Regions from separate parts of the Brevibacillus sp. FSL K6-6036 genome, predicted to be linked through region 2. Evidence: predicted binding sites of a transcription regulator. Region 2 holds the regulator's gene; the other holds the start of a gene.
The links. Region 2 encodes Rex, which represses fermentation and respiration genes when NADH is low (regulators of the CRP and FNR family bind a similar motif). Its sites were predicted from a motif close to TTGTGAAATATTTCACAA; they were not measured.

Region 1 (16,037 bases), 1.5 Mb from region 2:
AGAGACCGGAGTGAGGAAAGAAGCGGAGCAGGCGGTTTGAGTGTACAGGCGGCTTGCGGAAGCAGGCAGTTTTACAGAACAAGCCATATGGAAGAAACAAATGAACTGGAATAGTAGATTTGGCAGTAATAGCGGTTTGAGGCGACAGGAGCGGCTTGCAAGGCCCAGAGAGAAAAAGACCGGAGAGGATGGGAAGCAATGGAAAGAGGGAATGAAAGAGAGAACACCGTAAGCGGGAGCGGGTTGGAACAGGCATTTTCCTTGATCGACGAAGCGGATGCCGTCGCTTTCTTGCAGCAATTGATTGCGATCAACAGTGTAAATCCGCCGGGGAACGAAACGGCTGTAGCCGAAGCGATCAGGCGCAGGCTGACAGCCGCCGGCATACAGGCAGAGCTGGATGAAGTTGAACCGCAGCGGGCCAATCTGCTGGCTGTCTTGAATAAAGCGGATGCATCCCTGTCAAAAAAGGTGCTCGTCCTCAGCGGTCACCTCGATACGGTTCCGACCGGGAGTATCGAGTGGGAGCATGAGCCGTTCGGGGGAGTGCGGGTTGGAAACAGACTGTACGGACGAGGCAGCACGGACATGAAGGGCGGCGTCGCGGCCATGGTGCTTGCGATGGAGTATTTGCATCGTGCCGGAATTCGGCTCGGAGGAACCTTGCGCTTTGCGGGGACAGTGGGAGAAGAGGTCGACTGCCTCGGGGCAAAGGCAGTTGCAAGTCGGGGGCAGATCGATGATGCGACAGCGATGGTGATCTCCGAGCCGAGCAACAATCAACCGTTCATCGCGCACAAGGGAGCGCTTTGGCTGGAAGTAGCGACGTACGGCAAGACAGCTCACGGCTCCATGCCTGATCAGGGGGTCAATGCGATCATGGCCATGGCGAGATTCATCCATAAGCTAAACAGCTATCGTTTCAGCTATCAGCCTCATCCGCTGCTGGGCGGACCGACGATGAATATCGGAGTGATCCAGGGAGGCGTAAAAACAAATGTCGTGCCAGATCAGTGCACCATGATGCTGGATATCCGCACCGTTCCTGGACAAAGCCATCCGGAGATCATCGATGGACTCAACTTGCTCTTGGAACAGGTATGCGAACCGGCCAATGCCCGTTTCGCCATCCGTGCGGTGAACGATCTGCCGGCAGTGACAACCGCTGCGGAGGATGCGTTTATCAAGCTTTCATTGGATACAGCCAAGCAGTATTTGGGCCGGGAGTCGACTGTCAGAGGCGTCAATTACTACACCGATGCATCTGTCTACGGACCCCGTCTGGACATTCCGATCCTGATTTACGGCCCCGGAGAACCGACGATGGCCCATCAGCCGGACGAATGGATAGAGGTAGACAAATACATGGAGGCGATCCGCTTTTACATGGGACTTGCGGTCGCATACCTGGGCATTTCCAAAGATCAATAAGGCAGGAATGAAAATTGTAAAAATTTATTCTATTCTGTATAATGGTGGGACAGAAGCGATGTGCCTCCTCCCGCAACGGTCCGAAGAGTGATCGTTGGGGGAGGTATTTTGTATTCCTGCGCTGTTTCTCGATCCCGGAAAGGAGGGGAAGCGTGACGCTGCAGCAAGCATGGAATACCTCTTTTGCCGCAAGCCCGCAGTCCGCATGGAGAGATGCTGTCCGAGGCATGCAGGAAGATGTGCTGTTTATTCTCGCAGAAGATGGCGCTACTGTATCGGGAGCCGTTTGGAAAACGAATCCGGGTCGGGTCGTTTCTGTCGGATCGTCTCAGGCCGAGGAGATTGAAGCGCGTGAAGCCGAGTGGAACGTGCACGAGATCTGGGTATTTGTCGATTCAGCCGGCACGATTCAGGGATGGATGAAAACAATTGACCTGTATCGCCATTTTTATCAGGTGTATAAGGAAAGGCAGGCGTACTATTCACTCGAGCTGGAAACCGTGTTCAACACCAGCTACGATATGTTTTACATCTCGGACGGTCAAGGAATCACGCAGCGCGTAAGTCCATCTGCCGAAAGAATTTACGGGTACAAACCGGAAGATTTGGTCGGGAAAAGCATTTATGAGCTGGAGCGGACAGGCGTATTTCGACCGTCTATTACCCGATTGGTGCTGGAGAGGAAGGAAAAGGTGCAGGTCGTGCAGACGACAGGACTTGGCGGCCGGCTGATGGTCGTCGGTACGCCGATCAAGGACGAGCAGGGAAACATCATCCGCGTCGTCAACTTTTGCCGGGACATCTCCGAGGAAAGGCGGCTGCAGGCCGAGTTGGAGGACGCCCGGGAGCTGCTTGAGGGCTACAAGCAGGAATTGCGCAAGCTGAGTGAAATGACCGCAAAGGAAGCGGGACTGATCTACAAGAGCGAAGCGATGAAACAGGTAATAACGCTTGCCGGAAAAATGGCCGAGGTGGACTCCACCGTGCTGATTCTGGGCGAATCGGGAGTAGGCAAGGAAGTGGTCGCCTCTTATATTCATCAAAACAGCCAGCGGCGGGACAAGCCGTACATCAAGCTCAACTGTTCGGCGATCCCGGAGCATTTGCTGGAATCGGAGCTGTTTGGCTATGAAAAGGGCGCGTTTACCGGAGCGACAAAAGAAGGAAAGCCCGGCTTGTTTGAACTGGCCAACGAGGGGACGCTGTTTCTCGACGAGATCGGCGAGCTGCCCCTTTCGCTCCAGGTAAAGCTGCTCCGCGTGCTCCAGGAGCATGAGCTGGTTCGTATCGGCGGCACCAAGCCGATCAAGATCGACGTCCGCATCATTGCCGCCACCAATCGCAATTTGCAGGAAGAAACGCGGCAGGGGCGCTTTCGCGAGGATTTGTACTACCGCCTGAATGTCGTTCCGGTCCATATTCCCCCTTTGCGGGAGCGTACCGACGATATCCTTCCACTTGTCATCTTTTTTCGGGACCGCTTTACCAAGAAGTACAAAAAAGAGAAAACCTTCTCGCAGGAAGTGCTGGATTGCCTGCATCTATACCGTTGGCCAGGCAATGTGCGGGAGCTTCAGAACATCGTGGAGCGTCTGATCGTCATCACTGATCAGGATGTGATCGAAGCGCATCATCTGCCGGAGATGCTTCACTACGTCCAGCCTTCTGCGACAAAGGTAAGCGTAACAGATATTCTTCCGTTGAAATCGGCTGTAGAGCTTCTGGAAAGACAGCTTCTGGGGATGGCGAAAGAGAAGTACGGCACGACGACCAAAATGGCAGAGGCGTTAGGAGTCGATCAATCGACCATCAGCCGGAAGCTCGGAAGATGGAAGCTTTGAAATGAAAATCGAACCTTTAGATGGAGGGCCATGGACTCAATGCACCGGCTTTTCTGCTCCGTAGCCAGCATAAGATGGCTGAAGAAAAGGATAGAAGGAAATTCCGGAAAGTAAAGAGAAGTTAAAAATTTGGAACACCGCAGTAGAGAGAGGAGAAACGAAATGACAGCACATACGGCAGGAAAGACGATCGGGTTTGTGGGTATCGGGGTGATGGGCAAAAGCATGGCCGCCCATCTCATGAAAGCAGGGTATGAGGTGCTCGTGTACAACCGCACCAAGCAAAAAGCGGAGGAGCTGTTGGCGCAGGGAGCCGTATGGAAGGATCAGATTTCGGAGCTGGCTGCCGAAGCGGATGTCATTATCACGATGGTAGGATACCCCAAAGACGTAGAGGAAGTCTATCTCGGAGAAAAAGGAATTGTCGCCCATGCAAAGCCGGGCAGCTACCTGATCGATATGACCACCTCCAAGCCGTCTCTGGCGCAAAAAATCTATGAAGAAGCCAAAAAACGCTCTCTGCATTCCCTGGATGCGCCTGTATCCGGCGGAGACGTGGGGGCCAGAGAGGCCCGCCTCACGATCATGGTAGGCGGTGACTCGGAAGCGTTTGCGGCGATGGAACCGATTTTCAAACTGATGGGAACCAACGTCATCCTGCAAGGGGGCCCCGGAGCCGGTCAGCACACGAAGATGTCCAACCAGATCGCGATCGCTTCCAATATGATCGGGGTCTGCGAGGCCATCGCGTATGCCAAAAAAGCAGGGCTCGATCCGGTAAACGTATTGAAGAGCATCGAGGCGGGAGCGGCAGGAAGCTGGTCTTTGAGCAATCTGGCTCCACGCATGATCGCAGGCAACTTTGCCCCCGGATTTTATATCAAGCATATCATCAAAGATATTTCGATTGCGCTGGAAGCGGCAAAAGAGATGGGGCTTGCGACGCCCGGCTTGGAGCTGTCCCTCTCGCTGTACCAAGAGCTCGCGGAACAAGGTTTGGAAGACAACGGCACCCAGGCGCTGATCAAATGGTACGACAAGCATTTTGGTGAGAATGGGTAAGTCTCGCTGTGAATAAATAGACAAATGAAAGAGGGCCCGAGTCGTGCAGACGAAGGGCTCTTTTTCTTTTTGTAAGACACTTTTTGAACAAGGCAGAGTAAAGGCGGGGGTAACGGTGAAGCAACAAACATTCCTTCCGCACGTGCAACATTTTTCCTCCGCCAGCGTCAAAGATAGACCAACATTTTGCTGACACGTCAGGAGGAAAACAGATGTGAAAAAACGCATTGTTGCACTTTGCGCGGCTGCTGCACTTAGCTGGAATGCATGGGCTGTTCCGGGGCAAGCAGCCAGCTTCGCTTCCATTCAGCCTTACATCACCGACTATAAAATCGGATTTACAAACGGACAAGCGCTGGTCACCAAGGCCGTCTATGACGAGTTTTCCAAAGTCGGCTTCTATTACACCGTAGTGAAAAACGGGAAGAGGGGAATCCTCGATGCCCGTACCGGAAAGGAGCTGACTCCGCCAATCTGGGACGATGTGGAGATTCCTGAACAAAAGCAGATTGCAGTGGTTCGCAATGGCGGATGGTTTCAATACATCGATCTAGCCAAAAAAAGCGTCTCGAAAAGCAAGTACGCGGGAGCACATACCTTCTTTTTGTCTCAGGCCTATCCGAGCGTTATTTTGATGCAGGGCCAGACCTCGATGCTGCTCGATCCATCCGGCCGGACCCTGATTGCTCCGTTCGCGGGAAAAATCGAGTTTGCCGATTTGGCCAAGCCGGGAAAGAACGGCGAGGAAGAGACGACACGGTACCTGGTCACCACGACGGCGAAACAGCTTACGGTCTATGATCCAGTAACGGTTAAGCCGATGTTTTCCCTGCCCAAGGCGACCTTGGCTCCGAGCGGCGGGAATCGAATGCCCTATTTCAAAGTGATCGTCGGCGGCAAATACGGTCTTGTCGATGTAAACGGGAAGTACGTCCTGCAGCCGCAATACACAAGCGTCCAAATGATGGGCAGCAGTGGTTTTTTTCGCGTGCAAAACCAAAAAGGAAGCGGCTTGTGGAAGGATGGCCGGATGCTTGCCGAGCCGCAGTACGCCGAGGTCAGAGTCGAGCATGACATGGCAGACGGTTATGTAGTGCTGCAGGGCGATCTGGAGACGTACCACTCCATTTCATCCGGTACCTCCTTTTCATTGAAGAAAGGGGCCAAATATTTGCATGACGGCTACGTTTTGGGGCAGGACCCGACAACCTCCCGTTACGGAGTGAAACGGATCAGCGGTGAAACGGTAGTGCCGTTTGAGTATCCGCGCCTGGAAGGGGTACCGGCGATGTGGCTCTTGGTTCGCTCCGATGGCAAAAAGGGCATCCTGCGCGCAGCGTGGGGAAAACCGGTAAAAGAGCCGGATGCCTGGTTTGATGCGGTGACGACGCTCGGGGGATACGACCTCGTCAGTGTTACGGACGGGAGCAAGACCGGACTCTATTCGCAGCAAAAAGGGCTTCTCGTCCCGCCGCAGTCGGGCACAATCGTCCGCTATGACTCAAAATTCGGGCGCGTGCTGGTCCAGGGACCGGACGGATCGACGCGCGAATACCGGCCAGACGGCACTTCGCAAGACACGGCTGAGCCCAAACCGCAGCGGCTGACGGATGCCCTTTCCTTTATTTATAAGCCTGGAGAAGGAGTCTTTCTCGTGGACACAGCTAGCGGCAAGCCGATCAGCAGTCACGCTTACCAGGGGGCCAATGTGGCTGCAGGCGGAAAACTCGTCGTGGCCTTCAGTGCCGGAGAAGCCGACCTGTACACGGCGGAGGGGACACTGCTGACAGCGGATGTCAAGCTTCCGGCAACCCATTCTCCACAGGAAGGGACGACAGTAACGCTCTTTCCGTCGGGAGAAAGCATGTATGCAGCCGGGATGAAAAAAGGGACACAGCAGCAAGCGTTCATCCGCGTAGCGGGCGGGGCAATAGAAGCGCTGACAGATTTTGTGTATCGCAGCGTTTCGATTCAGCCATGGGGGGATCGGCAACTGATCGCGCTGCAAAGGGCTGATGGCAGCTTTGATCTTGAGGTATTGGCGAGCGGACAGATTGCAGCCAGGCTGGAGCAAGTGCAAAACTATCGGCTGGAAGAATCGCAGTCCGGACTGTTTGTCCAGAAATCGGGCGGATGGGACGTCTACTCGGCCGATTTGAAGCAGATGACGAGTGGAAGCTACGGCCGGCTTGAGGTTTTGTCCACGTACAGCGGTGCGAAACTCGTCACGTATTGGGACAAGAAAACGGGACTTCTCGGCGTGCTAAGCAAAGACTGGCGGACAGCCGCTCCTCCGGCGTATGAATCGATCAAGCCGATGGATCAGGTGTTTCCGATGCTTGGCGTGGAACAGCTTCCGGCACCATTTGTCTTTACGACCAAGGACAAGTTTGGCTATCTGGACGCGAACGGCGCCGAGCTGTTTCGCACCGCTCTTTTGACCAAACGGCCGACAGTCACGTATCAAAACGTAACCGCCCAGCCATTTCCTGCCTACCAGCAGCTGCTTCAGAGCGATCCGCTGAAGCTGGTCGATTTCGGCAAGCCGTACAAGTGGGATCGCGAACTCAGCGGAGAGGCGAACTTCTTTGCCAATCTGGCCTTGTATTTCGACCTTCCGACCGGTTCCGGGAAGCGGGAAGTGCTGGCTTTCCTGACCGGAAAAGGAATTCTGCAGCCAGATCCCGCCCGTACGGATTTTGCGGGAACCGACTTTTACGCACTGATGCATAATGTCGTCCAGGGAACGAGCGGCAAGTCGCTGACCCAGCAGCAGTTGGTAGATTGGGCGACCAAACGCGGGCTTGTGCGTGAGCGGGGCGGCCATTACCAGGGAGACATCTATGCGGATTATCACCAGTTGTTTTTCCAAGAGCTGCTCAAAGCCCAGGCCGGAAAAGGCAGCTACAAAGCAAAGCCTCTGGCCCTTTCAGCCCTCGATGAATCCCAGCGAAGCATGCTGAGCACGCGGATCATCGTAAACGGCAGGGCATTCGAACAGCTCCCCGTCCCGCTGCCGAGTGTCGAACTGGACCGCCATCTGAACACATTGATCCAGCAGTACAACAAGCATGCGGCTTCCCTGCTGCAAGCAGCGGTAAAGCAATTATAGAAAGCAAAAGTCCGTCTTGTGCATGTGAGCATAGGACGGACTTTCTTTTAGATCCGGACAGTCAATCCCCAGAGCACCGTACCCTGAGCATTTTTCTCCCTGTTTCAATCTCCTTCATCAAAGCCAGCCTTTTCTCCCAAGACCTTCAATTTCGAAAGTTGAAAAAAGAAAGTTGACGATGCTATACCCGACTGTTACTATCAAATTAATAACATGGTTGGAGAAATTAAATGAGGAAATATGGTTCTTTGACGTTTTCTATTCCATCTTCCCACATTGCCTCCACTAGTTTTTCAGGTTAACCCATTATTTAATACCATCAGTGGATTAATTCTGTACTGTTGGTCCTTCCTTTCCACACATACCATTAAGACAGAGTTGGTGATTAGAAATGAATTACAGCACATTGGTGGAAGAATACCGCGGTGGAGTGCTGGAGAATATCCACTTTGGCGTCATCTGCGGCGTAGACGAATCAGGAAAAGTCATCTTGTCCGCGGGCAGCGAAGAGCATATGACGTTTCTCCGCTCGGCGGCAAAGCCGTTCCAGGCCATCCCGGTCGCCAAACAGAAAATCGACGAAAAATTCGGGCTGACCAGCCGTGAAGCCGCCCTTTTTGCCGCTTCCCATCGCGGCGAGACGTATCATATGGAAGGATTGGAGTCGATCCTGAAAAAAACCGGCATTTCGGAAGAAGAATTGCTGACCTGCCCGACCTATCCGCTCAACGAAGAACCGAAGTTCGCCTGCCTGCGCGAAGGCGTGCCGAAGCGCCGTCTTTTCCACAACTGCTCCGGCAAACACCTGGGCTTTCTCGCCCTTTCCAAAGAGATGGGCTATCCGACAGACAGCTATTACGATGTCAGCCATCCTGCCCAACAAAGCGCTTTGGAAGCGTTTGCTTATCTGGCTGAGTATCCAAAGGACAAGATTGGCCTCGGCGTTGACGGGTGCGGCTTCCCTGTTTTTGCCGTGCCGCTCGTGAACATCGCCAAAGCGTATTTGAAGCTCGCTTGTCCCGATCTGATCGCGGACGCAGAAACGAGAGAGGCAGTCGTGAAAATTACCGGATGGATGTCAGCCAATCCCGACATCATCGCGAGCCACAATTTCGTTTGCACAGCGCTGCTGACCGATCCCAACATCATTGCCAAAGGGGGCGCGATGGGGGTATACGGCTTTGGCCTGAAAAAAGAACGCATCAGCTTTGCCCTGAAGGTTCTGGATGGCTCTGAACTGGTGTGGCCGCTGGTAATCGCCTCGATTTTGGAGCAGATCAACTACGAGAACAAGGACACCATTGAACGCCTGCGTGCGCTGGTGCCAAGCGAGATTAAAAATGACAACCATTTGGTCGTTGGCGAAAAGCGCACGGTGTTTCAGTTGGAAAAACGATAAGACGATGAGGGCAGCATGATACGTGAACCTGTTGCCTGAATAACGCCGCAAGCTGTCTGCATGCCGCTTGCATGACCAGGCAAGAAGAAAGGGATGGAAGAGGATGGACATTTCGGTTGGACAGCAGCGGGAGATGGAAGTCACGATCCGCCTGCTTTTCCAAGACTCGCCAACAGAGCACCTGCCGTATGCGCTGCGCCCGCACATGAAAGCGAAGGGAGCTGTCACCTGGTTTTTTGGCCGCGGAGAAGAAGGGCATGAGCTCATTATCGGACTAGGGGAGCGGGCGCGTTTTGACCTGGAGGCATTGCGCGATGCGGCGGGCAATGCGGGTCGGGCCGCGGAGAAGGAAAGGGTTACAGAAGCATGTGTGACGTTTGATTCGCTGGAGCCGCTGTTTGCTGCCGGACTGGACCGTCATAGCGCAGTCACAGCCTGGACAGAGGGCTGGCTTCTCGGTACATATGTGTTTGACCGGTATTTGTCAAAGGCGCAAGAACGGAGTGTCTCTATGCTGCATATCGCTTGTCCGGGTGCAGAAAAGGCGGAGCAGGCGATCGAATGGGCCCGTATCCGTGCAAAGGGTACATGCTTTGCCCGCGATCTCGTGAATGAACCGCCCAATCAGCTGACGCCGGTCTCCTTTGTCGAGCGGCTGCAGAACCATTTCGCCGCACGAGACGTGGATGTGACGGTTCATCGCGGGGAGGCGTTGGAGCGTTTGCAGATGGTTGGCCTGATCACGGTTGGCAAAGGCAGCGTCCATCCGCCGGCTATGGTGGAAATCCGATACTGCACCGACCCGTCCCTGCCGCTGACCGCGCTGATCGGAAAAGGAGTCACCTTTGACATGGGCGGCATGAATGTCAAGGCCGGGCGGGATATCAGCGACGCCCGCATGGATATGGGCGGAGCGGCTGCTGTCGCGGGCGCGCTGGACATCCTCACTTCCGTAAAGGCAAGGGCCAATCTGCTGGTGCTTCTGCCGATCGCAGAAAACGTGCCGGACGGCGGAGCCTTCTTGCCATCGGATGTGATCCGCTACCCCAACGGTCTTTCTGTGCAGACGGCCAATACGGATGCAGAGGGGCGTCTCATTTTGGCCGATGCCCTGATTCACGCCGACAGGCTGGGAGCCAAGCAGGCAATCGATATTGCCACGCTGACGGGGAATGTCGGGGAAGCGCTCGGCTTAAAGCTGGCCGGTATTTGGGGAGATTCCGGGATGACTGCCAAGCTCATCGCGTCAGGTAATGACTGTGGAGACAGACTGTGGCCGATGCCGTTGGTAGACGATTACGAAGAATTGCTGAAAAGCGACTATGCCGACATGACCAACATCAGTCCGATCAGCTACGGTGGAGCGATTGTCGCCGCGTTGTTTATCCGCAGGTTTGTGGCCGCCGGCATGAAATGGGTGCACATCGACATGGCTCCCCCTGTACAGGCGAAAGCCACCGGAGGCTATCGCGTCATGGGTGCCACCGGATATGGGGCGAGACTGCTCGCGGACTACGTGCTCGCTCAATAGACGGGCAAGGCAGAATTGTCAACCAGCAGCGCGGAAGATCAGCCCTTGGCGTTGCTGTTTGTCATCGAAGCGTTTTACAATAACAGGAAAACGGACGGGAGGATACCGTGCTATGTTGTTGGAAGTCATCGCGACCTCTGTAGAGGACGCCAAACGAGCGGAAGCGGGAGGAGCCGACCGGCTCGAGCTGATCACCGGGATACTGGAGGGCGGCGTAACCCCGAGCTGGGGCTTGATCGATGCTGTGGTCCGGGCCGTATCCATTCCGGTCAATGTGATGGTGAGACCGCACAGCCAGTCGTTTGTGTACACGTCTGACGATTACCGGGTCATGCGCGAAGACGTGCGAATCATTCGCGAGCTCGGCGCAGCAGGTATCGTCACCGGCATGCTTGCTCCTGACGGCCAGATCGATACGGAAGGGCTGGAAAGCCTGCTGGATCAGGCGAAAGGGCTGGATGTGACATTCCACCGCGCATTTGACGAGGCGGCTGACCAGTTGGAGGCCGTGCGGCTGTTGATGCGTTATCCGCAAATTTCGCGGATTCTCACCTCCGGCGGACAGAAAAGCGCCATCGATGGAGCGGAACGGATTGCCGAGCTTGTCCGGATGACCGCTGGGGAGCATTTGAGCATTTTGGCCGGAAGCGGGCTGGGCCTGGCAAACATCGCTGATTTCGTCGGTCGTACGGCTGTAACGGAAGTCCATTTTGGCACCGGCGTTCGGGAAGCCGGAAGCGCGCTCAAGTACGTAGATCAGGAGAAGGTAGCGGCTGTCAAACGATTGATTGCGGCAAAGTCATAACCAGGGAGCAGAGGAAGCAGCAAAATCGAAACGGCTTTTTCCCGGGCCCCGGTTCATAATTTGGCAACACATCATATTTCATAGAGAAACATGCGATACAAGGTCCTCGCCCAAGTTTAGGGAGAGGGCTTTTTTTGCGAAAAACCGAAAAGAATGGCAAATAGACGAATCTGTGAAGTACATCACATCTTACGTTTTTCGCCTCCTCTATAATCCGGAGTAAGAAGTGATCCATAGGGGAGGTATTGATATGTTTTGCTATCAATGCGAGCAAACACCGACAGGCGGTTGCAAAACGGTGGGAGTATGCGGAAAGACTGAGGAGCTTGCCAGTATTCAGGATACGATCATTTTTGCGCTCAAAGGGATTGCGGCATATGCAACGCATGCCCGACAAATGGGACACATCGACCCGGAAGTGGACGGCATTACACAGGAAGCACTCTATTTTACTTTGACTAACGTGAATTTCAATTTAGATGAACACTTGAAAATGGCAATGAAAGTGGGCCGTGCAGCCATTCGCGTCATGGAGCTGTTGGATCAGGCCCATACGAGCCGGTTCGGCATCCCTCAGCCCATCCGCGTTTCGCAAAACAAAATCGAAGGAAAGTGCATCGTCGTGACCGGGCACAACCTGTTTGCGCTGGAGGAGCTGCTGAAACAGACGGAAGGAAAAGGAATCAATATCTACACCCACTCGGAGATGCTCCCCGCACACGGGTATCCCGCCCTCCGCAAGTACAAGCACCTCAAGGGAAATATCGGGAAAGCGTGGTTTGACCAGCGCCGGTTGTTCGAACAGTTCCCGGGTGCGATACTAGCCACGACCAACTGCGTCATGCCGATCAAGGGGACATATGCCGATCGCTTCTTCTCGTATGATGTGGCCGGACTCGAAGGCGTTACCAAAATTGAGAATGACGACTTCGCGCCTTTGATCGAGCGGGCACTCGCATTGCCGGATGCGGATGTAGAGTCGGATCAGACGCTGCTGACCGGATTTCACCATGAGACCGTACTGGGTATTGCCCCGGAAATTCTCGACGCCGTAAAGGCAGGCAAAATCAGCCGCTTCTTCGTCATCGCGGGCTGTGATGCTCCCGGAAAAGGCGGAGACTACTACCGGGAGCTGGCCACTTCTTTGCCGGCGGATGCGGTGATCATGACCACATCCTGCGGCAAATTCCGCTTTAACGATGTCGATTACGGCAAAGTACCGGGTACGCAAATCCCTCGCTACATCGATCTGGGGCAGTGCAACAACTCCATCTCGACGGTCAAAATAGCCGTCGCTTTGGCGGATGCGCTGGACTGCGAGGTCAACGATCTGCCTGTCAGCATCGTCCTCTCCTGGTTTGAGCAAAAGGCGGTAGCGATTCTCTTGGGGCTGTTCAGCCTGGGAGTCCGCGACATTCGCATCGGACCGAAGCTGCCCGAATTCATCCAGCCCGGGGTATGGGAGGTGCTTCAGAATTTGTTTGGAGTCAAAGCAATCGGAGAAGCACAGGCAGACCTCCAGGATATGATGGGACAAAACGTTTCGTAAGCCTGGTCTGGAGAACAGTTGCGCCAAAGAGACATGCCCGTTTCAAAACAGGCTCCCTCCGGTCTGCCGGCCCACATGACGTCAGAAAAGCTCCGAGCAGAACAGGCAGGCAATTATGCTTGGACCTATCACATTTCATCCGAAAACACCTTGCAAAAACCATGCAGGGAATTAACCAGAGACAGAACGTCCGGATATCATCAGGACGTTCTTTTTCATTGTTTTAGAAAATCCCTTTCTCGCAAATGGGATCGTATTCCAAAAAATGAGAAACGGACAGAGCGAACTGGAGCGCAGAGAATGCGAGTTGATGCGGTTTCCACGCAAAAAGCCTTCGTCTTTCATTCACGTTCCGTTTGGCATGCGGTTTGCTACATGGATGGGTACCATGGACGAAACACGGAGGTGAACAGCTTGCAATATCCGTTGTCTCCAGACGTAAAACCGGAATTTTGCACCACGGGCTCTTACATGCGGCTGCCGGCACAAAGGGAGAACGCCAGAGTAGCCATCGTCGGTCTGCCCTTTGATACGGCTGCGTCTTTTCGCGTAGGAGCCCGCTTTGCCCCTCAGGCGATCAGACAGGCTTCCATGCTTCTGTTTCCGTATCATCCCGTTCACAAGGTCTTTCCATTTGAGGACACAAGAGCTATCGACATCGGGGATGTGCCGGTGATTCCGCACAATATCCATCGCAGCTACGACCGGATGGAAGCCGTCATGCTGGACTTGATGGCCAAAGGGATCGTACCGATCGGACTGGGAGGCGACCATTCCGTCACACTGGCCACATTGCGCGCCGCCAAAAGGGTGTGGGGGTCAGTAGCGCTGATTCAGTTCGATTCCCACACCGATACATGGGATACGTATTACGAAGAGAAGTACTGGCATGGCTCTCCGTTTATCCGCGCCCACGAGGAAGGGCTGCTGTTGCCGGACAAGGTTTTTCAGATCGGCATCCGCGGTACGCTGAACCACCCGGGTGACCTGGAAGCCAGTCTGGAGCTTGGCTATCACGTGATGACGACCCAGGAGCTGCGCAAAACCGGAGCCGCCGAAACGGTGAGAAAGATAAAAGAAGCGATTGGAGATACTCCCTGTTTTCTCAGTTTTGATATTGATTTTGTCGATCCCGCCTATGCGCCCGGGACAGGAACGCCGGAGGTCGGAGGATTTACAAGCTTCGAGACGCTGGAGCTGATCAGAGGACTGACGGACTTGAACTACATCGGCTTTGATCTGGTGGAAGTGCTGCCGCCCTACGATCCGGCCCAGACAACATCGCTGCTCGCGGCGACGCTCATCCACGATTTTGCAGCACTTGTTGCCCTGCGGGAGAAGCGGCTGTTGGCAGCGGGGGAGATGGCGGCAGATGCCGAGTAACGACAACAAGTCCCCTTGCGGACAGTGGCCGCAAGCCTTTGTGGATAATGGCTACAAGCATCGTCACTTGGGTAATCAAGCACACATCAGTAATACGAGGAAAGGTGGGGCATGCAGATGTTCAATCTGAAGATGTACATGGCTGGCGAGTGGGTGGATGCGGAAAATGGGGAGACTCGGGAGATTGTCAATCCGGCCACAGGAGAAGTGATTGCACGGGCGGCAGAGGGAACGGAGGAGGATGCCAAAAAAGCGATTCGCGCGGCACGAGAAGCATTCGACAGCGGGAGCTGGTCCGAGCTTGCGGCTGCAGAGAGGGCGCGGTATTTGTTCGCCATTGCTGACAAGCTGGAGGAACGCGCTGAGGAATTGGCTGCTTTGGAGACGCTGGACAACGGCAAGCCGCTGCGGGAAGCCCGCTTTGACGTGGCGGATGCGGCCGCTTGCTTCCGCTATTACGCCGGAATGGTCACCAAGCCTGACGGACAAACGTACCACGTCGCGGACCCGGTACAGGCGATGGTCGTGCGCGAGCCGGTCGGTGTCTGCGGACTGATCGTCCCGTGGAACTACCCGTTGCTGATGGCTGTTTGGAAAATCGCCCCCGCGCTGGCGGCCGGAAATACGATTGTCTTCAAGCCGTCCGAGGTCACGCCTGTTACGGCGATCAAGCTGTTTGAGATCATCGAAGAAGCAGGGGTGCCAGGCGGTGTGGCCAATCTGGTCATGGGACCGGGCCCTACGGTCGGACATGAGCTGGCCGCAAGCCATCTGGTAGACAAGGTTTCCTTTACGGGAGGCACGGCGACCGGCAGAAGCATCATGACTGCGGCTGCAGGCAACATCAAAAAGATTTCGCTGGAATTGGGGGGCAAGTCGCCCAACATTGTCTTTGCCGACGCGGACTTTGAGACAGCCGTAGACTACGCCTTGTTCGGAATCTTCGCCAATCAGGGGCAGGTCTGCTCGGCAGGCTCCCGGCTGCTTCTCGAGGACAGCATTCACGACCGCTTCGTCGAGCGGCTGGTGGAGCGTGCGAAAAAGATACGGGTAGGAGCGGGAGACGAACCGCAGACCGAAATGGGGCCGCTGGTAAGCGAGGCTCACATGGAAAAGGTACTGCGCTACATCGAGTACGGAAAAGCGGAAGGAGCGACACTCGCCTGCGGCGGCAACCGTCTGACAAATGGCGGTTTGGAAAAGGGCTATTTCGTCGAGCCGACGATCTTTGTCGACACGAGGCCGGACATGCGAATCGTCCAGGAAGAAATTTTCGGCCCTGTATTGGCCGTGCAGCGCTTCCGCGATGAAGCGGACGCTATCCGCCTCGCCAATGACACCGTCTACGGCCTCGCCGGGGGCGTCTTTACCCAGGACGGAGCCAAAGCGATGCGGGTCATCAAAAAATTGCGGGCAGGCATCACCTGGATCAACTGCTACCACCCCACCTACAACGAAGCCCCCTGGGGCGGCTACAAGCAAAGCGGAATCGGCCGCGGCCTGGGCACCTTCGGCTTCGATGAATTCACGGAAGTGAAACAGATCAATGTGAATTTGCAGGTGCAGCCAGTCGGCTGGTTTGAGAATTAAGGAAAAAACAGTGAGACACACGTAAACGGACTGGATCAGAATTAGAGAAGGCACGTCAGGGAACGCCACCCCTGATCCGACTTCCTGAATGATCTAAAAAAACAACGAAACAATCCAAAGCTGTAGAGATGAAAAAGGGAGAAAACGCGAAGGTCTTTGGGACACCACCCAGGCGGAATGGAAAAAGCGGAACACTCTTTCAGCGTCCAACCTCTGAGACGCTGCCTTGAGTAGGCTGCTTTTGGACGCAGTTCCGATTTTGGAATGGAGCCGGACAGTAACGGCTTCCCGCAGTGTCCCACCGTACCCTGAGCATTTTCTCCCTTTTTCATCT
Region 2 (16,037 bases):
AAAGCTCGAACGAGGGTAGGTCGGGCACGTTCGCGTGTAGATGGTCACTTGATGCTCCGGCCCAAACATCTTGCTCACTTCATCGATATCATGCTCTACTGAGCTGCCCTTGACCGGCGGCACAGAGAAGGGGCCGGGACTAATGATGGCGATTTTCATTTCGCTCCCGCTCCCACTCCTGTTTTAAAGAAAGAACGACCTGGTACAGGTACTCTCGCTCGCGCTTCTGCTCTTCCTGCAGCACCTTAAACCGTTCTTCCCAGCGTGACACCGCTTCTTTGAGAGCCGCAAGCTCTTTTTGAATTTCTTCCGCCCTCTCTTTCCACAGCGCTTCCGCGGCGTCCCGTTGGTCTCCCAGTTTTTTCAATTGAACGCGTTCAACAGCTTCATCCACCACGAATTCGCCAGAAAACACTCCCGGCATAATCCAATGTGTGGTCTCACCTTTTTTTCGCTTTTCCATGCTTCATGACCTCCAGACCAATCCGACATCAAGATTCGCTTGACCAAGTCAATCATTCCGACAGCTTTCGCTCTTTTTATGGTATGAACAAGATCCCAAATAGGTACATGTACAGGGGAAAAGAAAAAAACGCTGCGAGGGATTTCCTCACAGCGGCTGACGCTGATCGCTTATAGGCGTATGGCGCCTGAAACGGAGACTATAGTGCCTTGCTTCTTCGACGCTTGTTATCTTTTGCTTTTGCCATTCCAAAAGAATTCGGTCGATATAGCGGATGTGCAGCTTGCCGACCGTAGCTGCCTCCCGCAATGCTGTCAGAATCAGTTCATCCGAATAACCGTCCTGATTGGTCCAGATGTGGATCGTCTCCAGCTCAAACGGCGATAGCGGACGGCCAAACGCCTGTTCAAAGCGGGTGTACAATCCCGTCTGCTCGCCTTCCAATGTACTGGCCATTTCGGCAAAAGGCTCTACCACCGGGTCAATCATCCGGGATACGCTGCGCTGCTCCCGCCAGCTTTGATAAAGCTTGCGATACAAGGGAGTCAGATTGTACAGCTCATGACGCATCCCTGTCTCGGGATCGATGTATTCGTCAATGCTGATCCATTCTTCCTTCAAAAGCTTTTGCAATGTCTGGATCAGTCTGGTTGATGACATCGACATCCGATCCTCCAGCTCCTGAATCGTCGGAAAGCGATTTCCCTCTTGCTGAAAGGATAACAAATGGATAATGAGAATCATTTCTTCATCAGAGAGCGATGTTTGCTTGTACATTTTTAAAAGGAGGTTGGAAATCGATGTGGCTCCTTCTTGCAAAATCTGTAATAGTTGTGATTCCATGAGACATTTTCACCTCATCGCCATGATTGCATGCTGGCGTGCTGTTCGCGTTGGTTTGAAGAACGTAAATACCCTGCCGCCCTCCGGCAGCAGGGTGTAAGATACTGAGCGTGTAACCGCCAAAAAAGCAGCGGGTTACGGGTAGAGGCGATAAAGCATGCGCGGGAACGGAATCGTTTCGCGGACGTGGTCCAAACCGCAAATCCAGGCGATTGTGCGCTCCAGTCCCAAACCAAATCCGGAGTGAGGCACAGTCCCGTATTTGCGCAGATCGAGATACCATTTATACGCTTCTTCAGACAGTTCATGTTCTTTGAACCGCTCTTCCAAAAGGACAGGATCGTCAATACGCTGGCTTCCGCCAATGATTTCCCCATATCCCTCCGGTGCGATCAGATCGGCACAGAGGACAACCTCTGGTCTGTTCGGATCTGGCTTCATATAGAACGCCTTGATTTCTGTCGGGTAGTGGGTAATAAATACCGGTTTGTCAAAATGCTCGGCAATCGCCGTCTCGTCAGGAGCGCCGAAATCATCGCCCCATTTGATCTCGCTTCCTTTTTCCTGAAGCAGTTTGATCGCGTCATCATAAGAAATCCGCGGGAACGGTCCGACGACATTTTGCAGCTTGGTCGTGTCGCGCTCCAGTGTTTTCAGCTCGCGCTGGCAGTTTTTCAAAACAGACTGTACGACATGAGACACAAACTCTTCTTGAATGCGCAGGTTTTCTTCGTGATCGACGAAGGCCATCTCGGGCTCGATCATCCAAAACTCGATCAGGTGACGGCGCGTTTTGGATTTTTCCGCACGGAAGGTCGGACCAAAGGAGTATACCCGTCCCAGAGCCATCGCAGCAGCTTCCATGTACAACTGGCCGGATTGGGAAAGATAGGCGTCCTCGTCAAAATACTTCGTATGGAAGAGGTTTGTCGTCCCCTCCGCAGAGGTAGGAGTCAAAATCGGCGGATCTACTTTGTAAAAGCCGTTTTGGTGAAAATATTCGTTTACCGCACGAATCACTTCGGAACGGATCGACATAACCGCTCTCTGGCGAGGGCTTCTCAGCCACAGGTGGCGGTGGTCCATCAGGAAGTCAACCCCGTGCTCCTTCAGCGAAATCGGGTAATCGTGGGAGATTTGAATAATTTCAATGCCGGTCACGGTCAATTCATAGCCGCTCGGCGCACGGTCATCTGCCCGAACGATGCCGTTTATGTACAAAGAGCTCTCCTGTGTCAATTGCGATGCTGCTTCCCATACGTCTTCCGATACTTCTGCTTTGACGACTACCCCTTGAATGAATCCGGAGCCGTCGCGCAGCTGCAAAAATTGTATTTTTCCACTGCTGCGCTTGTTAAAAAGCCAACAGCCCAATCGTACTTCTTGTCCCACATGCTGCCCCAACTGGGCAATGGTCGTCATCATCGGCTTGTTTCCCTCCATTTGCCATTGCAACACAAAATCCATACTACTTGATATCGAATCAATTATACTATTCAGCGTAGTTGAATTCAATGAGAGTCTGCGCCCGTTAGTTTACCATAATATTTTTATGACAACTTTATAGCCCTTCATCAAAGCAAAACCGGACTCCATTATACAAAATAAAAGGCCCTGCTCCGCCGGGAGCCTGGCCTTTGCCTGTATATCTGTCCGACACTCCTATTCGTCAACAGCCACGCAAAGAGTTGACGGTCTGTTGCCCACACTCTGAATGGCTGCGCTTCGATTTAGTCTTCGTAATCCTCATCAATCTCTTCGCTAATGGTTAATTCCTCCCGATTGCGGCCCTTGTTCCGATGTCTTTGCGCTGCCCTCCTGGACTCGATGGCATCCTCATCTGCAAATTCCTGATCAGCGTCCCCGTTTGACTCATGCTCGCCATCATCATGCACATACAGGACGGCATTCTCTTCCTCGTCCTTATCTTCTGCACTTAACTCTTCCTGTGCGATCTCGCCATCCTCTTCGAGTGCTTCGAGCAGATCATTCTCCTCCAGCTCCTGCTCGAAATATTCCCTCATCTCACCGGTGATGGTGCCACCTTTTTCTCCGACTGCAATCCACTGAATCACTCCTTTTTCCTCTTGTCCGGAGCGATTTCGAAACACAGTGACTACTGCAGAAGTCCGATTGCCGTATTTAAAGGAAACATGGCAGCCCATCCGGTTTGTCATTGCCACCAGACAATAGTCGGCATTTGCGAACGGAGCGTCGAGCCGTATCGTTACGTCAACTGACTTTTTGCTGGCAGGGATCCGGAAGGAAAGGAACCCGAATTGCTGCAAAGTGACCCCTTGCGGCCTGCTGGTCTCCACCGGAACAAACGCCAGTTTATCCATTGTAACCGTGCCGTCCGCCAGATGGTTAGCCGTGATCGCTCCGTCGACGATATGTTCGCCTGCCACGCTTTCGGTCTTCAGATGTTTGGCGCCTACACTTCTTTCCATCAACTGCTCGCTGCCGATAGAATTATCCAGGAGGTGTTCTGCTCTGATCGCTCCTGGCGTAATTTTGTCCCTCGTGATCGACCGATCCTCGATGTGATCAGTCGAGATCGCAAACAGGCTGATCTTTTCTCCGGTTACGCTGCGTATCGCTATTTTCGAAGTAACGACTGCTTCCTCGCCAAGCTTCTCTGTCGTAATGGAAAGCGGTTTTAGATGCTGCGAGTCGACGGCTTTGTTGGCAATGTGAATGCCATGTACGCTCCCTGGAGCCAGATGGTCGGACGTAATGGCGCCAGCGATGAGATGCTCTCCGCTCAGGGTGTTTTTCTCCACATGGCCACCTGTTACCGACTGCAGCTCAAGCCTGGTGCCGTCCACGCTGCGAGCAACCAGTTTTTCCCGCGTTACACTGCTGGGTGCAAGCTTTTCAGACGTGACTGCTTGATTTTGCAAGTGCTCGGTTTGAACGGCGTTATTCGTCAGATGCCTTGACTGTATAGCTTTGTCGGCCAGCTTCTCCTCTGTAACGATATTTCGGGAGAGATGTCTTGCTTTGACCGATTCGCTGGCCAGTTTCGCGGAGGTGATGGCGCCGTCAGCCAGTTTGGTCGTCGTTATGCTCAGCTCCGTCACTTTGTCGGTCGACACGGATTCTGCCGCAAGCTTGGAGGTCGTAATGACGTGGTCGGCCAAATTATGCGTTTGCACAATATTGTCCTTCAAATGAATATTGCTGACAACCCGTTCACCCAAATGGGTGGCATCGATCACGCCCTTCGCCAGTTTATCCTTGGTGATCGAACCGTCAGCCAAATGCTTTGCATCGATCGTTCCCTCGTTTATGTGGTGGCTGTTCACGGAACGCGGGGCCAACTTGTCGGCATTCACTGCCTTGTCAGCAAGCTTTGCGGTCGTGACCTGGGCATCGCCTATTTTCTTATGTGTGACACTGTTGTCCTGGAGATGGGCCGTTTGAATGACGGATGGTTGCAAATGAACACTGGCTACCGACTCTTTAGCCAGTTTGGTTGAGGTCACGCTGTTCTCATCAAGGTGTTCGGTTGTGATGGCATAAGGTGCCACTTTTTGGCCCGTAACCGACTCTGGCGACAAGTGCTGTGATTGGACACTGAAGGAAGCCAGATGTTGGTCCTGGATGCTGCCCGGCATGATATTGCTGGCGTCAACGGCTCTGTCATTCAAATGTTCGTGCTGGATCGCACCGCGTTTGATATGGTGCGACTCAATGGCATCCTCGTCGATTTTGCTGCCGGTGACTGCTCCATCGCGAATTTTTTCATTGCTGACAGCGTTGTCTTCCAATTTGACAGAGTTGATAATGTAGTTGGCCAAATTTCCTTTTTGGATGGTACCCATCTTGATTTTCTCTGCGGTAATCGCTTGATCCTGGATGAGCTCTGTCGTGATGGCCTGCTCCTGGATGTGCTTCGTCTGAATGGAACTTTCAGCAAATTTGATTGCGTCAATCGTCTTGTCGGCAAGCTTCTCAGACGTAATGCTGTTGTTTTGCAGCTTGTCGCCCGAAATGGAACGGTCCTGGAGCATGTCGCCACCGATCACATTCTTGCCGATATGTGTGGATTGGATTGCTTCAGGTGCAATCTTGTTCGACGTTACTGCCCTGTCTGCCAGCTTGGAACTGTCCACAGCGTAATCTTTCAGCAAATTGTTGTCGATCGTTCCCGGTTTGATTTTGGAAGCGTCAACTGCCCGATTGGCGATTTTTTCGGTAGTGACAGCCTGGTCGGTCAAATCATCCGTATAGACCACCGAATTGTTCGTCTCATCCCGACGTTCCTTGAGGACTTTGGAAAAAGTCGTCTGGTTTGAATTGACTTGCTGTTTCGGGATTTTTTGCAGAGGCGGATTGACACTGACAGGCTCCTTTTTCACGCTTGATACAGTAAATGACTCTTGTCCCCCGCTGGCCAACTGCCGGTCTGACTCCAAATCCTCGAGCCAGTCCACGTCAATATCGTTGTGCAGCAAAGGGAGTTCCAGCCTATCTGACCTTTTCCCCAACGGTTTGCTTACTTTTCGACGGTTCACCTTCGCCATGGTATATTCTTCCCTCCTGAAATCGTCCATGTCCTTCTGTAGGATATTCACCAGACCGCTCATTGGGCACCGTCAATATAAAATAATGCAAAGAAAAAAAAGAAGCCGGCGTTATACCGCCAGCTCCTTTTCAGGGGTGGATACAGAGGCAAGCAAGCTGCGAAAAGCATCGCCATGCAAAACCTCCGCTTGAAGCAATGTATGAAGACCCTCTTGAAAAACAGAGTCGTACTTGTTTAACAGCGTGCGGGTTTTCTCCAGAAGGTCTTCGAGTATGCGCTCCACCTCGTCGTGAACCCGTTCCTTGGCCACGTACTGCAGGTGAACGATGCCCAATCCGGACATGCCGCTCTGCACGATCTCCTGTGCCATATTCAGCGCCTGCTCGAAGTCGTTCTTGGAGCCTGTGCTGCGGCCGCCGTAGTAGATTTCCTCAGCCACGGCCCCGCCCAAGCATACCATAATCTGCTTTTCCAAGGCTTCCTTCGTGTACAAGTACCGGTCTTCCATCGGATTTTGCCGGACGTATCCCAATGCTTTGCCGCGAGGGCTAAGCGTCACCTGGGAGACTGAACCGGGACGTACGGTTTCACTTACGATAGCATGGCCCAATTCGTGCAAAGCCACACGCTTTTTCTCTTCAGCCGAAGCTTCCCGGTCTACTTTTTCTCCCATCATGACTTTGTCTACGGCAAAGGCAAAATGACGCGCTTCAATTTGCGGGCTTTTCTCGCGCATTGCGTAAATGGCTGCTTCATTGGCTACGCTTTCAAGCTGGGCACCTGAAAAGCCAAATGTCTCCTGAGCGACTTGCTCCAGGGAAACATCGGGTGCGAGCGGTTTATTGGCCGTATGAATCACCAAGATTTGCTCCCGCGCCGTCTTGTCAGGCAAATCGACACTGATATGACGGTCGAAGCGTCCCGGACGCAGCAGCGCCGAGTCCAGCATGTCCTTCCGGTTCGTTGCCGCAATCATCAAGATGCGCGGTTTTTCGCTCGTTCCAATGCCATCCATCTCGGTCAACAGCTGGTTCAGCGTCTGATCGTACTCTCGCTGCTGTCCGTCACGCTTTCCGCCGATCACATCGATCTCGTCGATGAAAATGATGCCGCTGTCCTGACCGTTCTTTTCAGCCAATGCCTTGACTTCCTTGAACAGATCACGGACACGCTGGGCTCCGACACCCACGTACATCTCCACAAATTGGGAACCGGACGCTGCGACAAAAGCGGAATTCGTGTAGTTTGCCGCCGCCTTCGCCATCAGTGTCTTCCCTGTCCCCGGCGGTCCTGTTAACAGCACGCCTTTCAATGGACGGATGCCGTACTGGGCGATTTGATCCTTGTGCTTCAAAAAATCAAGTGCTTCCTTCAGTTCGTTTTTGGCTCTTTCCTGGCCCCCGATCTCCGCAAACTGAACATTCGACTTGGGAACCACATTTTTCGTTTGCTTGCCTTTGCCACCGAACGATACATTTCCTTGGCTTTGTCGGACGACCAAAAAATAAAGGGCGAGCAGAACGACACCAAAGACGAGAAGGGGCGTTACATTGATGCCTAAAAACCAGAGAAACACCAGTATGGCCGGTATTGCTCCGCAGACGATTTCCTTACCCACGAACTGCCACCTCGCTTCCGGACGAACGAGGGACGATCGCGTAATAGTCGTCTGCCCCTCGCTTCAGGTATACGTATACATGCTCTGCATCCATCTGCGCCATCGCTTGGTCCAATTGATAAGCTGTTTTCCATTCGCCCACCAATTGCGGAATCCGGCTGTACTGATGCAAATCAACGGCTTCCGTGAACGAAAACAAGCCGTTCATCCATACCTTTTCCAGCTCTTTTGACTGGTTGCCAAGAGTGACCTGAATCTCTTTGCCCCCTGCCATTTCTTTTGCTTGCTGCATCAGCTTGCGATATTCCTGCGGGAACAGCTCCGGATGCGTTACATTCAAATCTATTTGGATGTGATCTTTTCCCACGTGTAGATGAGCCAGCTCTGCCGACTGCAATTGTCCGATCTGGGTGCGGATAGGCTCTTCGACCTCTATTTTCTGATATAAAAACCAACCGCCGAACAATAGCAGCAGGGTCGCCAGCAGTGAGAGTCCGATTGCCCCTTTGCGCATTTGCACAGTTTTCCCCCCAAACTATCTCAGAATGCTATGGTCTATCAACTTTTTCTCTTTTTGTCAACGGTTTTAGTATATCATACTGATATATTATTTTTTGCTTACAGTTGTTGGATGGAAATGAAAAAAGCCCTTCCGAAAATGGAAGGGCTATCTGACTATTTTGGGAGAAACGACGTAAGAGGTAAGCAGGGCACCTGTAAACAGATCGTAGTGCAAATAATGAAAACGGCCCTGTTGGTCCTGCAACGTTACTTCCCAAAAGCGATTCTTTTCGTCAATACCCGGAACGATATGGCGAATCGCTCCATCTGGAAATCCTTTTTTAACGGCCGCTTCCACGCTTTCACGGGTAACGGCTTTTTCCAGAGAATCAAATGCGACTGTTTCGGCCGTCAACCAGACCACCACAGGGGTGCCCGCCTGGTTTTTTCCCAGCACTACCGCATAGGATTGATTCCCGCGATACTCGTCTATGGAATCGATCTGCGCGACTGTTGTCCGCTCCTGGACCCATTGCCGTACCTGGGCCTCAAAATCATCCTGCTTCCCCACAACGGTTGCGCCCAGATGATAGGCCGAGCCCAGAACGAGCACAAGAATAACGGCGATTACTCCTGCAACGATTTTTACATACACCGGTAAAACTCCTTTATCCCCTTACATTACAACCGAAAGCGAAGCTGATCCTGCTTGAGTCCCGCAGCTGTCTCCATTTGCAAATAGATCTCCAATTGCCGCAATTCACTTGTCGGTCCATCGTACCATAATTGGTACTCGACTGCAATCTGATTGGCCAGACGCTGAGTCATATCCTTGATCGGAAAGGATGGTCCGAGCCACATGGACAACAGATCGGTCACCTCTGTAGAAGGCACGCTGAGACGATAGCCTTGCCAGCCCTGACCGGAACCATCTGCGACCGGAAGCGGCGCAACCCGCTCCAGCTTGCTTTTCAAGATAGCCGCATGCTGCTGGGGCGTATATAGCGAGTATGGCAAAGCCTGGTGGTCTTGAATTTCTCCGTCAATCGTGACATTGACCTGTTCCGCTTCTTTTTGCAGTTCAAAGCGATGTCCGGCTATTTCCCCGGCCAGCTGAAAATTTTCACCCTTGTACTTTCCGCTCAGAACGTAATCCTTTACGAAAACGGAGAATGGCCGCTCCGTATCTTTGGTTACCTGATCCAGCAAACTGGCAACGATCGCCCGGTCTGCCTCTTCTCGCTGTGTCGTCGAGATTACATGCGCTTCTTTTATATCCAGACGATTGTGAAGTTCTCCAAGCAAGGTGCCCAAGGCAAACAGGACGAGAAATAATGACGGAAGCCACCAGAGCTGTTTGGGCTTAATATACAAGTCCGTTCACCCCTGTCCCTTTTTCCTTATGCGTATGAATTCTGGGAAGGTTTTAGAACAGGACGGAAAACTTGCTAAACATACGACCCGGCACCTGGGCCATACTACAGATACACCCCGAGGAGGTGAGCGCGTGAAGCTGTCAAACCAAACGACATCTCCTGACCTCTTAGGGTCTATGCTGCAGGATTATCGCGTCTCCTGGGCAGCATTGTCTTCACCTCTAAGAGCATCGTCTCACTCATCCCCACTGGAATTTCGCCATACCTCGCTTGCGGAAGTATGGCGAAAATAAGTCGGCATGGTGACCAATCAAAATCCCTCTACCTACACCTACAACCTTTCTCCTGTCCCCCATGACAGGAGCCTTTTCCCTTATCGCTTCAATTGCTGAAACATCCGGTTGGCTTCAAAAATAACGCGCTCCTCGTCGACGGTGAGAAGCTCTCTGTTGCGCATCAGGAAAGAACCGGCCACAATCGTATCCTTAACATCGCGGCCATTTGCTGCGTACACGACATGGGACACGGGATCATGAGCCGGATGGAAATGCGCCTGATGACTGTCAAGCACAATCAAATCCGCTTGTTTCCCAGTCTCGATCGTTCCGAGTGTATCCGGCTGGAATACGCCCTCTGCGCCATAACGGGTTGCCATGCGCAGCGCTTCCTCGGCTGGAACTGCGACGGGGTCGTTGTTTACGCCCTTGTGCAAAATGGCAGCCAGCTTCAGCTCCTCAAACAGGTTGAGGTTGTTGTTGCTCGCGCTGCTGTCTGTTCCGAGGGAAACGTGAATCCCTTTTGCCAGCATTTTCGGTACTGGCGCCACTCCACTTGCCAGCTTCAGGTTGCTGACGACATTATGCGATACCTTCACGTGATAGTTTGCCAAGACGTCGATCTCTTCATCCGTGAGGTGAACGGCGTGGGCGAGCAAAGTTGGACGATTGAAGACACCCAGCTTTTCCAGGTGAGCAACCGGGCGAACCCCATAATCCTTTACATTCTGACCAACTTCCCACTCCGTCTCCGACATGTGGATATGGATCGGCAGAGACAGCTCCTCCGCTTTTTCCACAATTTGTGTGATAAATTCCGGTGGGCAAGTGTACGGAGCATGTGGAGCCATCATGACGGTCACGCGTCCATCCGCCTGGTTATGCCATTCACGGGCGAAAGAAACGGCATCCCGCAGCTTTGCCTGACGCTCTTCCTCGGAGCAAAGGCCGATCATTCCGCGGCAGAGACGCGCTCTCATCCCGGACGCTTGCACGGCTTTTGCCACTTCATCCATATGATCATACATATCGACGAATGTCGTCGTACCGGTCCGAATCATTTCGATAAGGGATATGTATGTGCCCCATTTCACATGCTCGGACGTGAATTGTGCCTCCAGCGGCCACATTTTGTCTTCGAGCCACTGCTGGAGCGGCAAGTCATCCGCATAACCGCGGAGCAGCGACATTCCTGCGTGCCCGTGTGTATTGATGAAGCCTGGCAGCACATAATCCCCTTTCAGATCAATCACTTCGTCATAGCCGGAGAGATCATCGGGGGTCGGACCGACGTACGTAATACCCGCTCCTTCAAATCCGACAGCTCCGTCCTGAATCACTTCATTTTGGTCATTTGCGGTAATTACCGTTGCATGGGTCAATATGGTCTTTTTCATCGTTACACTCCATTCTTACGTCAAGTAATAAGCAAGGCTCTGCAAACTGGATGTCACATCGGCATAGTGGATCCTGACATCGCGTTCGGTGCGAATCGTGGTGGGAGCAAAATTCAAAATCCCTTCAATCCCGGCCTCAAACAGCAGGTTGGCGACCGACTGGGCCGCCGCTGCTGGCACTGTTAGGATGGCAAGACGAATTTTCTGCTCTTTCACGGTCTGAATCAGCTCTTCCAGTGGCTGAATGGTGATTCCCGCGAGCACTTTTCCGCATTTGGCCGGGTCATTGTCAAAGATAGCCGCAATCCGCATGTAATCCTCTACCTGCGCATTGTAATTGCTAATGGCGTGTCCCAGATGCCCGGCCCCGATCAGCGCCACGCGAATTTCCTCGCTCAATTTTAAGATCTGACGGATTTTTTCTACCAAATAGTTCACGTCATAGCCGATGCCCTTTTTGCCGAAATCCCCAAAGGAAGAGAGATCTTTTCTGATTTGGGCAGGGTTGACGTCGAGATTTTTGCCCATCTGCTGGGAGGACACCGTCGTCACGCCCACTTGCTGCAGATAGCTTAGGTAGCGCAGATAAATCGGCAACCGGCGCACAACCGCTTCCGAAATCTTTTCACTTTTGGCCACGTACGGTCGATCCTCCTTACTTTTTTCTTTTCAAAACGCGATAATCCTTTCCATTGGAGAGGATCGTGATGGTTCCGTTCTGACTGGTAATGTAGGTCTCAACCCAGGATTCGCCGAGCCGCTCCAGCACTTCTTCCTGGCCATCCTTTAGCTTTTCTCTCGGCTTTCCGGTTAAAATGACCGCCACTTGCGGATCCACCTTGCTCAAAAATGGCTGCGAGGAAGCCTGATTGCTGCCTTGAGCAGCAACCTTCAAAACCGCTGCTTTCAATTGATCTGCGTGTTTCTCAAGCAGCCTCTCCTCGGCCTTTTCATTCATCGCACTGGCGAAGAGAAAAGACAACTTGTCATGCCGCAATTGAAAGACAAGGGAGTTGTCTTGCGGAGACAGGAACAGCGGTTCACTCGGGTGCAGGACCTGGAGCATCACATCTTCGTCCAGTCTGATTGCTTCTCCGTCAGTAACAGTCACTGCCTTTTTTGCTGCTTTGAGCGGGGCCGCGTTGCGAATCGAAGACTCAATCGGACGGGGCAAAATGACGTTCTCTACAAGCACCCGCTCCACAAGAAAAGCGAAGCCCCCTGCGTGCCCCGGCAAATCATTTGTCAAGACCACGTAATCCAACCGGGTAATTTTCCGTTCGGTCAGCGCCGCAAACAAGCGGGGCCAATCCTCAGCGCTTCCGGTATCAACGAGCATGTTTTTTCCATTCGGCAATCGAATCAAGGTTGCTTCCCCGTGCGGCAGCTCCAGATAGTGGATGACAAGCCCGATGAATTCACTCTCGTCTTCACTTGCGAACGGATCTTCTACTTTTACCGCCTTTTGCAAGTGGTTGTCGATCGAGCAGCCGGGTATCAAAAGCATTGTGACAGCCAACACCAACAGCCAAGCTCTTCCCGCTTTCCACAGCATTTATTTTATCACCTATATCCCTGTGAGACTATTGATTCATTTTATGAATCAGACAGGGATTGCATGCCCCGAAGAAACGGAGCGATGTCTTCGCGCAGGGTTGTCCAGGGGCCTGTTCTCGTATCGAAAGGTGGGAGCGATTTGAGAAACGAGCGTCCGTAGCGGGATTCCACGATGCGTGTATCAAGCACGACAACTACACCGCGATCGTCCTGGTGGCGGATCAGTCTTCCGACCCCTTGTTTGAATTGGATGACAGCCTGAGGCAAAGCGATCGACATAAACGCGTTTTTGCCCTGCTCTTTTACCTGCTCTGCCCTCGCCTGATAAATCGGGTGGTTCGGCGGAGTAAACGGAAGGCGTACAATCACCAGACAGCTCAATGCCTCGCCCTGGATATCTACCCCTTCCCAGAAGCTGCTCGTCCCCAGGAGAACGCTGTTTGTTTCTCTCTGGAACATGCGCACCAGCTTTGTCCGGTTGTTGCTGTCGATTCCGTGTCCGAGCAGTGTATAAGGCTCGTTGTCCAGTTGTTCCTTCAAGCCTTGGTACACCACACGCAGCATCGAATAGGAGGTGAACAGGATCATTGTCCGGCCGCCTGCTGCCCTGATGGCATCCACGCATCCCTGAATCACGGCCTCGAGGTACTGCTGCTCGCTCTCTTTGCCCAATGTAGGCAGATCGGATGGAATCAGCAGGAGCCCTTGCTTTTCATAACAGAACGGAGACGGCAGCTGGAGTGTTCGGACGCGCTCCTCTGGCAGCCGGTCGAGCCCCATCCTTTCCAGAATATATGAAAAGCTGTCTTTGACTGTCAGCGTCGCCGAGGTGAGAATCACGCTTCTGCGCTCGTCAAAAAGCGGTTCCGCCAAGCGTGTTGCCACTTGCAGCGGCGCAGCATGAAAGTACACTTGCTTTTTCGGGGTGCGAGACTCGATTTCCATCCAGCACACATACTCATCATCCGGCTCCAGGAGAAAGAAGTGAACCATTTCCATCCCTTCTTGCCACTCCTTCAGCAAGCCTGCAGCATCGGTATGAAGACTTTGCAGTTCAAAAGACGGCTTTTCGCCGGATGGCATGGAAGACAAAAGCGATTCCAGGTCAGACGCGTAGATCGACATCGATTCGATTACCCGCCGGGCCGTTTTTCGGATTCGCTCGTGCTTGCCGGAAAAAGACAGCGTCTGGTAACGGACCGTATCTCTTCCGGTATCGGAGGTCTCTTCTCCTCGGTCTGCCGCCCACTGATACAACAACTGCGTCAGTTGCTGGGCCTTTTCCTTGAGCCGGAGAAAATGCTCATTCATGCTTGCCCGCACCGAATTGACAGCCGCTGCCTTCTCATTTCCTGGCCAAGCCAAGAGCTGCTCGGCAAAACGGTGGAGATAGCTGCCCTCCTCCGGATTGGCTCGCTCCAGCAAAAACAAGAGCTGGGCCGTCGAAAATTGCTTGCCCAGATGGTGGGTTGCCACACTCTCCAAATGATGGGCCTCGTCAATGATCGTGATGTCATGAGCAGGCAGGATTCTTTTCTCAGCCTGCAGATCGCTGATGAGCAATGCGTGATTGACGATGAGAACATCTGCTTCGGCGGCTCTTTCCCGCGCCTGAAAGTAATAGCAGCGGCTAAACCATGGACAATTCCGGTGAAGACATGAATCCGTATCGCTTTTCACCTGCTGCCAGTACAACTGGCCGGTTGACGGCATGCTTAATTCTTCGACATCCCCGGTCTCGGTCTGGGTCAGCCAGGTCACCATTTGGCCTTTCACCAGCCGGAGCTCCTGGCTGCTGCCTTCCATGGACTCTTCCAGACTCTGTTCAAATTTTCGCAGACAGAGGTAGTTCCCTCTCCCCTTGAGCGTGGAAGCCCGGAAGGAGAACGGGAGCGACTGCTGCAGCGCGGGGATTTCTTTGTGAAACAGCTGCTCCTGGAGCTGAATCGTATTCGTACTGATGACGACAGGCTCGCGCCGCTGCTTCGACCAGAGGATGGCCGGCAGCAAATACGCGAGAGATTTGCCGGTGCCGGTCCCCGCTTCCACTAGCAAGTGAGATCCCTTCTCCATCGAGTCAAAAATGGCCCGCATCATCGATTCTTGGGCCTCCCTCCGCTGGTACCCCGCAAGGTTGCGGGAAAATGCGGCTTCTTCCCCAATCATCTGTTCGATCATGTCCTCAAACGAAGAAGTGGCCGGCAAGCCTGGGCTTTCTTCCCTTTTCAGAGAAGCTTTGAGGCGTTCCGGCTTTTTGCGCAGAGCAAGCTGCCTGTACACATCCCATTTTTCGGAATCGTCCGGGTCTGACATCCCGTCAGCGTCCCGCCCGAGCGTATCCAACTGGTCCATCGATCCCCATTTTTTCATCTCAAAGAACCGCAAGAGCTCCGAAATATCGGAACGAAAAGAAGAGACCAGCATCTGCAGGCGTTGGATGGTCACCAGAGGCAGCTCATTTATAATGTCCAGCAGATGCAAAAACAGCTGGGCCGTAGCCAAAGCGTCACTGTCCGCCTGGTGCGGACGATCATGTTCAATGTGCAGGTCATCAGCCAATTCTCCCAACCGATAGCTGCCTTGCATCGGCAACAGGAAACGAGAGAGCTCGACCGTGTCCAGTACATATCCGTCAAACGTATAATAGCCCTGGCTCAGCAGGGCTTCTTGCAAAAACTGAAGATCGAAGCTGGCATTATGCGCGACGAATGCCCGTCCTTCCAGCATGCGAAGGAATCGCGGCAGGACCTCCTCCATTGTTGGCGCATCCGCTACCATCTCGTCGGTAATGCCAGTCAATTGCTTAATAAAAGGGGGAATCGCCTGTCCCGGATTGATCAGGGTGGAAAATGACTCGGTAATATGTCCGTCGTCAATCGTAACGGCACCGATCTGAATGATGCTGTCTCCCTGTCTGGGATGGCTCCCCGTGGTTTCGAAGTCTACTACGATGAAACGATTCAAGCTATGGTCACCTCGTACTTGCGCGGCCCGTATCATGTCCGCTTCCCTAACACTTCGGCAAAGACCGGGAAATTTCCTGCTCCCTGATCAAGGATGCAAAAGTTCGCTCTCGGCTACGTGTTCCCCCAGCTTGCCTGCGCACATTTGCAGATAAAACGGTATTTCCCTGAAGTGATCGCTGTGCGGCAATACCCGGCGGAAATATTGTTCGGCCAGTCGCCAGTTTTCCTCTGCCAAGGCGATCCGCCCCAGGTGGTAGTATCCGAGTGATCGGACGTATGGATCCTGGTCTTCGGTAAACGGCTTTGCCAGTTGTTTGGCCGCCAAAATATCCCCCATCCATTCATAGGCCGTGATCATTCCCGATTGGGCAAGGCGATGATCCCGCTGCTTCAGCAAAATGAACCGGAAGGCTGCCAATGCCTCTTCGATTTTGCCGTCAAATAACAGCATCCAGCCATAGCTAAAGGTAAAGTCGAGCTGATCGGGGGCCAGGGCGATCGCCTTTTTCA

Region 1: hcp (hydroxylamine reductase) is a predicted target of Rex. The motif match lies at 11,352-11,369, and genes of this name have one in related genera.

Annotation. Positions count from the first base shown of each region.
Region 1 is NZ_CP150173.1:3,863,765-3,879,801, reverse strand. Features, by position in the region: gene NST37_RS19400 (MFS transporter) at 1-40, shown strand, start outside; gene NST37_RS19395 (M20 family metallopeptidase) at 199-1,431, shown strand; gene NST37_RS19390 (sigma 54-interacting transcriptional regulator) at 1,584-3,272, shown strand; gene NST37_RS19385 (NAD(P)-dependent oxidoreductase) at 3,402-4,334, shown strand; gene NST37_RS19380 (WG repeat-containing protein) at 4,549-7,446, shown strand; gene NST37_RS19375 (asparaginase) at 7,838-8,845, shown strand; gene NST37_RS19370 (leucyl aminopeptidase family protein) at 8,949-10,376, shown strand; gene NST37_RS19365 (copper homeostasis protein CutC) at 10,489-11,181, shown strand; gene hcp (hydroxylamine reductase) at 11,432-12,730, shown strand; gene speB (agmatinase) at 13,145-14,113, shown strand; gene NST37_RS19350 (aldehyde dehydrogenase family protein) at 14,231-15,703, shown strand.
Region 2 is NZ_CP150173.1:2,322,645-2,338,681, reverse strand. Features, by position in the region: gene NST37_RS11745 (glycosyltransferase family 4 protein) at 1-159, opposite strand, end outside; gene NST37_RS11740 (hypothetical protein) at 140-463, opposite strand; gene NST37_RS11735 (DnaD domain protein) at 611-1,306, opposite strand; gene asnS (asparagine--tRNA ligase) at 1,442-2,731, opposite strand; gene NST37_RS11725 (WIAG-tail domain) at 3,037-5,835, opposite strand; gene NST37_RS11720 (AAA family ATPase) at 5,947-7,455, opposite strand; gene NST37_RS11715 (hypothetical protein) at 7,448-7,969, opposite strand; gene NST37_RS11710 (DUF5590 domain-containing protein) at 8,123-8,611, opposite strand; gene NST37_RS11705 (hypothetical protein) at 8,638-9,330, opposite strand; gene NST37_RS11700 (amidohydrolase) at 9,706-11,004, opposite strand; gene NST37_RS11695 (redox-sensing transcriptional repressor Rex) at 11,020-11,643, opposite strand; gene NST37_RS11690 (MBL fold metallo-hydrolase) at 11,660-12,559, opposite strand; gene dinG (ATP-dependent DNA helicase DinG) at 12,601-15,525, opposite strand; gene NST37_RS11680 (tetratricopeptide repeat protein) at 15,613-16,037, opposite strand, start outside.